Regions from separate parts of the Psychrobacter sp. SZ93C1 genome, predicted to be linked through region 1. Evidence: predicted binding sites of a transcription regulator. Region 1 holds the regulator's gene; the other holds the start of a gene.
What was found. Region 1 encodes PhoB, which activates phosphate uptake and scavenging genes when phosphate is short. Its sites were predicted from a motif close to TGTCATNAANCTGTCATAA; they were not measured.

Region 1 (5,378 bases):
ATGGGTCATCAATAGTGGCTGAAATAGCCTAACAGAAGCGTTATAGTGAATAGAAACATGCTTGCTACATTTATAGTTATTGGGATAAAAACCAAATATAACAAGCTCATACAGAAAATGAAGGATAGAACTTCTACAATATAGTATTCAATAATATAGAAAATTTAAGAGAGCCCTATGCTACCTGCCGATGAACATCAGCGAGCCAAACCCACATTTTTACGCCGTGTACTAAGCGTGCTCATTAGAGCTGCTGTGTTGGTGATGCTATTGTTTATATTAGACAAACTACTGCCAAGTATCAGTCAACAAACACAGTCATTCGTTGTGTCAAAGTGGCAACAGTTGAGTCTATTGCAGCAAGCACTGCCTACAGAAGACAGTCTACCCTCGCCGTTACCAGAGCAGAATCTAACGGATACTTGGGGTGCTGCGCGTAGTCAAGGCCGCTCGCATGAAGGTATTGATATCTTTGCAGCGCGAGGCACGCCGATACAGTCGACAACGCAAGGTATCGTCCGCAAAGTAGGTGAAAATAATTTGGGTGGTCGCGTGGTGGTCATCGTTGGACCTGGCGGCGCAGGACACTACTATGCGCATTTAGAAGATTATGCCGATATTGCTCCCAACGACTGGGTGAATGCTGGTGATATCATTGGTTATGTTGGTGATAGTGGCAATGCAAAAGGCACACCGCCCCATGTCCATTATGGGATATATATCAATGGTAGCGCTGTGAACCCGTATCCATTTTTGCAAAAGAATTAGGGCATATTATCCGTCTATAAATTAGTAATATTTGCGATTTTAACTCGTAGGAGCAGATCGAACATAAGCTGCTGGGAATACCATGCTAAATGTGGAGCCAACCCCTTCTACCGAGTCAATTTGTAATTTCGCCTCATGTTGATATAGGACATGTTTTACAATCGCTAAGCCTAGACCTGTACCACCTGTGGCACGACTACGGCCTTTATCAATACGATAAAAACGCTCCGTCAAACGCTCAATATGCTGCGGTGCAATGCCAATACCATTGTCCTCAACAGCGAACTTGCAGCCTTCTGACGTCTTGGTCCAGCTGATGGAGATATCGCCACCTTTTGGGGTATATTTAATGGCATTGATCACCAAATTAGACAATGCACTATTTAAGTACATCTCTGAACCTTGTAGCCCGTCATAAGTATCTATCTGCAAATGAATGGTATGGCCATATGATTGGTTATAGGCTTGCGCATCATCATAAACATGAGTCAACAGCTTGGTCATATCAATATAAGTCAGCTCATGAGCCTCCTCGATTTCAATGCGAGATAACAAGAGCAAATCATTTACAATTCTATTCATGCGAGCCGTCTGCTGAGTCATCAACTCAAAACCACGACGCCAATGCGGTGGCATATCTGGCTGATGTGAGAAGTTTTCTAAATACCCCATCATTACGGTCAGTGGCGTACGCAATTCATGCGAGACATTCCCGACAAAATCGCGGCGCATTTCTTCTAAATTATGCAATCGTGTCACGTCATAAATGATGAGCAGCTTTTCATCACCAAACGGTGTAATTTCACACTTTAGATAGCGCTTAGCATCTCGCCATGATTCTATATGAACGCCATCGTTAGGTATCGTTGTGGACTGATAATATTGACGGAATTCAGGGGCGCTGATGAAGTCAAAAATACTTTGACCTTTATCCGTTACTTGCAATAGCAGCAAATCCTCTGCCGCTTGATTCCACCACTCCAAACCATCATCACCATTAATTAAAATCACTGCATCTCTTAATGCTTGTACGGCGCTGCTGATTTTTTTAAGTTGATCCGTTGCATGCTTCTGAGAGGTTGGCTCTAACGTGCCCTGCTGGTTATTTTCTATTGGCATAGTATTGCTCATTTATTATCCTTACCACTATTCGCTATATTGGGCCACGATTGCCAAGGCACTTTTAGGGTCAACTAACTGGGTTCAATAAAGCTAGAAAACCGGTAGCCTGTACCACGAACCGTCTGTATCAACTTATCACAGTCATGTGGGCGCAGTAATGTACGCAGACGTTTAATATGTACATCAATGGTTCTATCTTCAATATAAACGTTGCCACCCCATACCTGATCTAGCAGCTGTGTCCGCGTATAAGCGCGCTCTGGATGACTCATAAAGAATGCCAATAATCGATACTCAGTGGGGCCAACTTCGATGACTTTGCCTGTGGCTGTCACGCGCTGGCTCTTTGTATCTAGGCTCAGATTGCCTATTTCGATAGGCTTATCACTACTGAGCGCACTACTACGGCGCAACACTGCTTTGATTCTTGATATCAATTCACGTGTCGAAAAGGGCTTGGTCATATAGTCATCAGCACCGGCATCAAGGCCGTGAACCTTACTATCTTCTTCACCTTTGGCTGTCAGCATAATGACGGGGATTTCGGACAATATCTCATCATTTTTGAGCATACGGCAAAAATCAACACCGCTTTTATCTCCGGGCAGCATCCAATCTAACAAAATAAGCGCAGGCCTATGATCGACGACTTGCTGATGCGCCTCTGATACATCGGCTGCCTGTAAGCTATCAAATCCAGCCATTTCTAGTGTCATTACGATCATCTCACGAATCGCAGGTTCATCTTCAACAATCAAAATTTGCTCATTATACATACGGTATTCTCAGCGTTAGATGACAAAACTCAACTTATAAACAAGGCGATAGGTGCTCGCTATATTTTATCTATTAAACGGATTAATTATGACAGCTTAATGACATTTGTTTGAAATGCCTTATCCTTAATATTGAATCCGATGATTTACTTTACCTCTAATAAGAAATTCAGCGGCCCATCATTGATGCTCGATACCTGCATGTCAGCACCAAACTGACCAGTGGCCACATTCGTATGCTGGGTTTTGGCATAAGCGACCAATTGTGCGAACAATGCCTGTGCCATATCGGGTGCCATTGCACCACCAAAGTCAGGGCGACGACCTTTATCGGTTTTTGCCATCAAAGTGAACTGTGATACTAATAGCAATCCACCAGCTACTTGCTGGACGTTTTTATCTAATTTACCATATTTGGCAGGGTCATCATCATTTTCAAAGATGCGATAAGTCAGAATTTTATCGACCATTCTCTGCGCGCTTTGTAGCGTATCATCATGACCCAAACCAATATATGCCAACACACCTTGCTCAATAGTACCGACACACTGTTCATCAATGGTGACACTCGCACCCTTCACTCGTTGTATAAGTGCTTTCATTTACTGACTCCTTACAGATTATGCTCATACAATAACATGCTGTCCATGATAAAATGCAGCCATTCATTTGCCCATTAATTATTACATTGAACTTTACTTTGGTAACCTCATTATGAATTTATTCACCACCTTGCAACAGCTTGTCCCGCAGCAGCAGCTAAGTAAAGTTGCAGGCCGTCTAGCCGCAAGTCGCCACCCTTACGTCAAACGCGCATTTATCCGTAGCTTTGCTAAAGCTTATCATGTCAGTTTAGACGAGTATGAGCGCCAGAGCTTTAATGCCTATGAAAGTTTCAATGATTTTTTTACTCGTGAACTAAAAGACGATGCTCGCCCTATCGATACGACTGCTGACGGCATCGTCAGCCCTGCGGATGGTGTTATCTCTCAGTTGGGTCAAATCGAAGACCATAAACTGCTCCAAGCCAAAGGCCGCTACTACGATGTCGGGCAGCTACTTGCTGATAGCGAAGACGGCCAGTATTTTGCTGATGGTAGCTTTGCGACTGTTTATCTAGCACCTAGTAATTATCACCGCGTCCATATGCCGTTCGATGGTACTTTAACCAAGACGCGTTACGTACCGGGTACGCTGTTTTCGGTCAATAACACTACTGCCGATAACGTGCCTGACTTATTTGCACGTAATGAGCGTTTGGTTTGTATGTTTGATACTAAGTATGGCAAAGCAGCCGTGGTGATGGTCGGAGCGATGATTGTCGCTGGTATCGAGACGGTAGCGACAGGCAAGATTTCACGTACCGATGATATCCAAGAAGCCGACCATGACATGAGCTTTGAGAAAGGTGATGAACTTGGCCGTTTTTACTTAGGCTCAACCGCCATTGTAGTGCTACCAAAAGCCGCAAAAGCTGCTTGGCAAGACAGTATGAAAGCCAATAGTGTTGTACAAATGGGACAATTATTGGGCAATACCGATACCAAATAAATGTACTACCGACTCCCAAAACAAGAGCTGCAAAAAATAAAAGCTCCGTTAAGCGTAAATCATAACGCTTAACGGGGCTTTTCATTGATTACTTTTTACTAATTATTAAAAATAATAGCTCATAACGAAAGCGCTTCAGTATTGAAGGACATTCAAATCACCTTAATATCGAAAGTGCTTATGGATAGGATAGGCAAATAGGATGTTTTCCTCTTGCGTACCGCTGCCGATATTATGAATAATCAACGGTGTGCCATCCGCGGCTACTTTGTCCGAGACAATGCCTATGTGCGGCAAGTTACTCTTTGGCAAACGCCATGACACGATATCTCCCGCTTGAAAGCTGTCTTTATCCGTAATTGATAATGTCTGGCCTTGACGCTCAAAGAATGCTTCCAGATTGGGCACACGACGATGGTCAATATTCTTATCAGTCGATTTCAGTCCCCAATTCTTTGGATAGCTTGACCAGTTGGACTTCATGTCATGATTGACCAATTGCTGTAGATCAATGTTTTGCAGACGATACGCTCTGATGATGACATCAGTGCAGACACCGCTTTCTATCGGCACATCACCACGCGGAAACTCTAATTTACGATAAGCGGGATCATAACTGGTGGTAACCCCAATTTGCTTTTTGGCATCGTGCGCCAATTTATTACCACTACTGATGGAGGTCGCGGCTTGAGCCATTTGTGCCAAGCCTAATACACTGACCAAGACCAGCGATGTACATAATGTTCTATAAGTTATAGATAATCTCATTTAACAATCTCTTTTTGGTTGAACCAATCACCAGTACTGTAGCACGTGCAAATGATAGCTAAGTTGCAAAATGTTTAAACAATCATCCTGTCCCTTTACAAATCAATCAACCACCCTTGCTGAGTCGCGTATTTGATATTTTCTGATAACCAGTCATGAATGCTAGGGAAGCTGTCTTTGATAAATGCATGTGCACCGCTCACTTGCGAGCGAGTGACACCCAGCTCAATCCATGTTTTTCCTTCGGTATTTAGATTGAGTAAAAAAGGCAATAAACGATCGACTACTTTTAGCAGCTGCGTTTCTTTACTATCGCCTGTCTCTTGCTCTTCCCAAACTTCACTTAAATTCATAATACCATTACCACGTTCAGCTTGTAACCGAGCAATACCT
Region 2 (5,378 bases), on a different contig from region 1:
CTGTTTTTGAACTTGATCCAGCTTTTTTTGATTAAAACTTAATTGTTCATCGAGGCTAATTTTCCCAGCATAAAAATCATTGAAGCTATCTTTCATTTCGTTGAGAGTGAAGCCTACCGTTTGAGCACTCTTGATTAGCTCGATGCGTTCGACACATTCTGGATGAAACTCAGTATACAATCGCGATCCTGCTTGACGCTTACGTGATTTTAGCAAACCCAATTGGTCATAATGGCGCACGGTATCCTTAGTAGTATTGGCTTTTTTTGCTAGCGCCCCAATTAACAAAAACGATTTATCAGATGCCATAATGGTCTCATAGGTCTATAGTTAAGTGCTTGTTAATAGCCATAATGCTCATTATAAATTGAGCTGCCAAGGTTCTTCGTTATTCAGTTGCGATACTGGCAACGGTTTGTGCGAGTCACCATGCCATGTGACGGCATTGCCAGCTATTAATGAATCTAACTGAGTAAGGAACTTCACGCGTGGTAAGGTCGTTGCGCCTAAGCTCATAAGATGATCGTTCGGTAATTGACAGTCGACCAACGCTACATGGCTTTGTTCACATAAGCGCATTAGACCCCAAAAAGCTAACTTTGAGGCATTGGAAGCGCAGTGAAACATCGACTCACCAAAATAGATATTGCCTATTTTTAACCCATAAAGCCCGCCGACCAATTGCCCTTTATCATCCCAAACTTCCACACTATGTGCAAACCCTTGCGCATGTAATTTGGTGTAGGCTTCAATCATTTCATCATGAATCCAAGTATGCTCTCCTTCAGGCTGATTGTCATTAAGGCCGTCGCTGCGTGGTAAGCTACAGGCATGTATGACGTCATCAAACGCTTGATTAAGGGTCAGTTGCCAACGGGCACGATTCGCTTGTTTGCGTAGTGACTTGCTTGGCTGATAGTCTGTTGGCACTATTACACATCGTGGTTCAGGGCACCACCAAGCGATCGGCTCATCTTCATTAAACCAAGGGAACAGTCCTTGTGCATAAGCAGAGATGAGGGTTTCTGGTGCCAAATCGCCACCCATAGCGACGATGCCAATGCCGTCAGGGTCGATAGAAATAGGATCAGGAAAGTCATAACGCCCAAGACTTTTTAAGGTCTCAGGCGTGATGTGTTGATCGTTCTGTTGAGTAAAGTTGCCCATTTAGGCTTCTTTATCTGCAGTTAGTGTTGAGTCGTAAGTATGATCACGAGCAACGGTCTCTCCCAATGCATCCAAGTATTTTTCAGCATCAAGTGCTGCCATACAGCCAGTGCCAGCAGATGTGATGGCTTGACGATAGACATGATCGGCGACATCGCCTGCTGCAAACACCCCTTCGATACTGGTTTGCGTGGCATTACCTACTAAGCCGCTTTGGACAGTAAGATAGCCATCTTTCATATCTAGCTGACCTTTGAACAAGTCCGTATTAGGCTTATGACCGATTGCCACAAACATGCCAAATACATCTAGTTGCTTGGTGCTGCCATCAATGGTTGATTTGATAACAACGCCATTGACGCCCATGTCATCACCAACCACTTCTTCAACACTGTGATTCCACTCGATTTTGACATTACCATTTTTGGCTTTTTCAAACAGTTTGTCTTGTAGGATTTTCTCAGAGCGTAAGCTATCACGGCGATGGACTAAGGTTACTTCAGAAGCAATGTTTGATAGATAGAGAGCTTCTTCGACAGCCGTATTACCACCACCGATGACAGCGACTTTTTGGTTCTTATAGAAGAAACCATCACAAGTGGCACAAGCTGAAACGCCAAGGCCTCTGAATTTGGTTTCTGACTCTAGTCCTAGATACTGGGCAGAGGCACCTGTTGAGATGATTAGGGCATCGCAAGTGTAGCTGCCATTATTACCCGTTAATTGGAAAGGGCGCTCATTCAAGTTTACTTCGTTGATATGGTCATAGACCAGTTCGGTACCGAAGCGTTCTGCGTGGGCTTTCATGCGTTCCATCAATGCAGGGCCTGTTAAGTCATGAGCATCGCCCGGCCAGTTATCGACTTCGGTGGTGGTGGTTAGCTGTCCGCCCACTTCCATACCAGTGACCATGACAGGCTTTAGGTTGGCGCGTGCGGCATAAACGGCAGCAGAATAACCAGCAGGACCTGAGCCTAGGATGATGAGTTTTTCGTGACGTGGCGCTGTATTTTCAGTTGCCATGGGTAATTCCTTGCTAAATATAAAAAGTTAAAAATAGGAGTGATTAATAGATCTTTTGCAAAAGTACCAGTTCATTGATTTTCACTGACGGAGTCACGAGGGCTAGCGATGACTTATGCAAGAAGTCTAATATAGTAAATTTTTTCAAAATGACGACTAATATGGTTTTTCTCATTGCTGTGTGATAATAACATAAGGGCACGGCGGGCAAAGTGCAAGTTTGCTAAAATCAACATGGATATCATTAGAATTAAAGCATATAAACCTTGAAGTATTGTTGCCATAAATGACGACTATTTTATAAGGTCTATATAAGATTGTTAGCCTTATTCTGTGAGCTATATTGCTAAAAGTAGGGTTTTTTATCTAAATCGCATATTAGCTAACTTTCTTGCACTCTTTCTTTAGAAGACTGTCGCCACTGTACCTATGTATTTGTTATTATAAGAAGTTATGCCAAGTGTATTGGAGCGCAGAAAGAAGGCTGTCATGACTCGTCTTTATGACAGACAATGCGTTCTAAATGCTTTGCCAGAGATATTTATATCCGCACTTCTATATCAGTATCTCTATGTCAGCACTTTATGTCAGCATGATTAAGCTTAGTCATGCGTTGACGACCATTTAGTATTAATAACAAGGCAGATCTTACGTGATATCAGCACCGCTTATTGAGTATTTAAAAAAGGGAATATTTACCCTCCTTGGGTTAATACTGGCCGTTTATCTCTTTGTCATCTTGATGACGTATACAGGTAACGACCCTAGCTGGTCGCATATCAGTAGTGATATGACCACGATTAATAATGTGGGTGGCGCATCGGGTGCTTGGTTATCGGACTTGCTCTATAGCTTCTTTGGTTTTGGTGCATGGTGGCTGTTAGCATTTTTGGTGTATGAGTCTATCCTTATCTGGTGGGACAACAAGCCAACATTTTGGCTGATGCGTTTGATTGCTTATGTGTTTTTATTATTGAGTGCCAGTGCTTTATTTGCACAATTGGTTGCGTTGGTCCAGCACGTAACGGATCCAACAGCGACAAGGCTAGAAGGGGTTGCTGGCGGTATCATAGGGTTGGAGCTACAGTCTCGACTGGCTCAGCTTTTATCGCAGTGGGGGAGTGTGCTTTTCTTAACGGTTTTCGTTATTATCACGGCGACTTTTGCCTTTAATATTCATTGGCTTGCGATTTATCAAAAAGTGACAGCGTTGTCATGGCTTGGTTCAGGGGTCAAAGACAAAGGCATGGCGCATGATGATATCTCTGCTCAAGAAGGTATTATCTCAGAGCAAAACGATGAACGTATAGCAACGAATAAAACAGCTAAAGAAATCTCAGAACAGCAGCAGTTACCGCTTGAGCTACACTCTGAAGATAGTGTAAAAGCAGTAGAGAATAGTGGTCGTTTCAGCAATGTTTTGTCGGACTTTTTGTCAACATCAGGGCTTGCTGATAGCGTAAAAGCGTCGATGGCAGCAGCAACGCAAGCGGCTATGTCTAATTCAAATGCCATGTCTAATAATGAAAATAGCCAACAGCTACAGGCGGCAACAGCGGCACCTAGCGGTACAATTGATGATACAGTCAATCATGCTAATACATCGCCGACGTCAAGCTCTGTAATGACGCCTATCCGTAAAGTAGAGCCGAGCTTTGCTTGGAACGATGCAAATACCGTTGATGATTTATTGGCCAGTGAGCAATTAGCTTATAACACCAATACTAATAACGGTCATGGTTCAGATGCTACTGCACCAGTACCTAATCATACTGAATTTAGTCATACCAATACTGAGTCGCTAGAATCAGCGGTGCCATCTGCTCCGACTGTATCAAGCGCAGAAATAGCTGATGTTCAGTTACCAACTGATGAGTTGGAGTATAGTGAGACAGCTTACCAAGATACGGCAGATTCTGGGCTTGATGTACCAGTAGATAATATTGATACATTGGCAGATGCTTGGCTAGCAGAGCATGCAGATATTTCAGTACCTACTACTGAAGCGTCTATAGCAACGTCTAAATCAGGCAGTGTCGCGGAGCAGCCAGTACGAGAAGCAGTCGTAGAGCCTGCGCCAGATTTGACCAGTGGCGATGCTGTTAATATACAGCCTCCTAATAGCAAGCTTTCTGATAATAAGCCTTCGAATATACCTGTTTCTTCAGCTGCTCGTGATTCGAGTCCGTCTGCTGATAAATCGTTTAGTAATGAAACTGAGATATTGAATAGTGCTGCATCGTCGGCTGCGATTGCAAAGTCAGCTATTCAACTGGCAGCAGAAGCTATTGAGCCAATGTCAGAAATGGCCGATATGACGCCGACCAATACACCACCTGCCAATCCAACATTACCACCAACTGTTGTCGCTGAGCCAGTTGTTGCCCCTAAATCCAATGTGAGTTTTGACATACCTGAAGGAGATTCTAGTAACCATATTGCTGATATGATGCCAGATGATACGAGCGCTGATGACGCTGCTCCTGTTATGCCCCATATTAGCGATGATGCAGCGTTTAGTACAAAGTCACGCTCAATGCAAACGGCGGCTTATCGTAGTAGTTTGTCGCCTATTCCTGAGATGTCGATTTTAGACAATCCAGACCCAAATCGCCAACCGAGTTATACCGAAGAAAAACTGGTTGAGCTATCAGAATTGTTAGAAATCAAACTACAAGAATTCAATGTAAAAGCATCGGTTGTCAATGCGATTCCGGGGCCAGTCGTGACACGTTTTGAGGTCGAGCTGGCGGCAGGTGTAAAGGCTAGCAAGGTAACGGGCATTTCGCGTGACTTAGCACGCTCGCTGTCTATGGCGTCTCTGCGTGTGGTTGAGGTAATACCGGGTAAGCCATATATTGGTATTGAAGTACCAAATCCAAAGCGTGAAATGGTACGTCTGATAGAGCTGCTAAATACTGAAAAGTTTAAAGACCCAAAAGCGCAAATTAGCATGGCGATGGGTAAAGATATTGGCGGTAAACCTATTATTACTGACCTTGCACGTGCGCCGCATATGTTGGTCGCTGGTACGACAGGTTCTGGTAAATCGGTTCTGGTTAACTCAATGCTACTGTCGATGCTACTCAAATATACGCCTAATGAGCTGCGTCTGATTCTTATTGATCCCAAGCAGCTTGAGCTTGCCAACTACAATGATATTCCGCATCTATTAACGCCTGTTGTGA

Region 2: the regulator PhoB is predicted to act here: its motif matches at 2,773-2,791, upstream of I6E83_RS14935 (DNA translocase FtsK).

The regions. Positions count from the first base shown of each region.
Region 1 is NZ_JADYWY010000011.1:38,736-44,113, forward strand. Features, by position in the region: gene I6E83_RS13120 (M23 family metallopeptidase) at 178-768, shown strand; gene phoR (phosphate regulon sensor histidine kinase PhoR) at 808-1,887, opposite strand; gene phoB (phosphate regulon transcriptional regulator PhoB) at 1,962-2,666, opposite strand; gene dtd (D-aminoacyl-tRNA deacylase) at 2,813-3,268, opposite strand; gene asd (archaetidylserine decarboxylase) at 3,381-4,217, shown strand; gene I6E83_RS13145 (DUF1287 domain-containing protein) at 4,380-4,985, opposite strand; gene I6E83_RS13150 (HD domain-containing protein) at 5,081-5,378, opposite strand, start outside.
Region 2 is NZ_JADYWY010000010.1:146,293-151,670, reverse strand. Features, by position in the region: gene I6E83_RS12935 (MerR family transcriptional regulator) at 1-309, opposite strand, end outside; gene aat (leucyl/phenylalanyl-tRNA--protein transferase) at 361-1,167, opposite strand; gene trxB (thioredoxin-disulfide reductase) at 1,168-2,190, opposite strand; gene I6E83_RS14935 (DNA translocase FtsK) at 2,843-5,378, shown strand, end outside.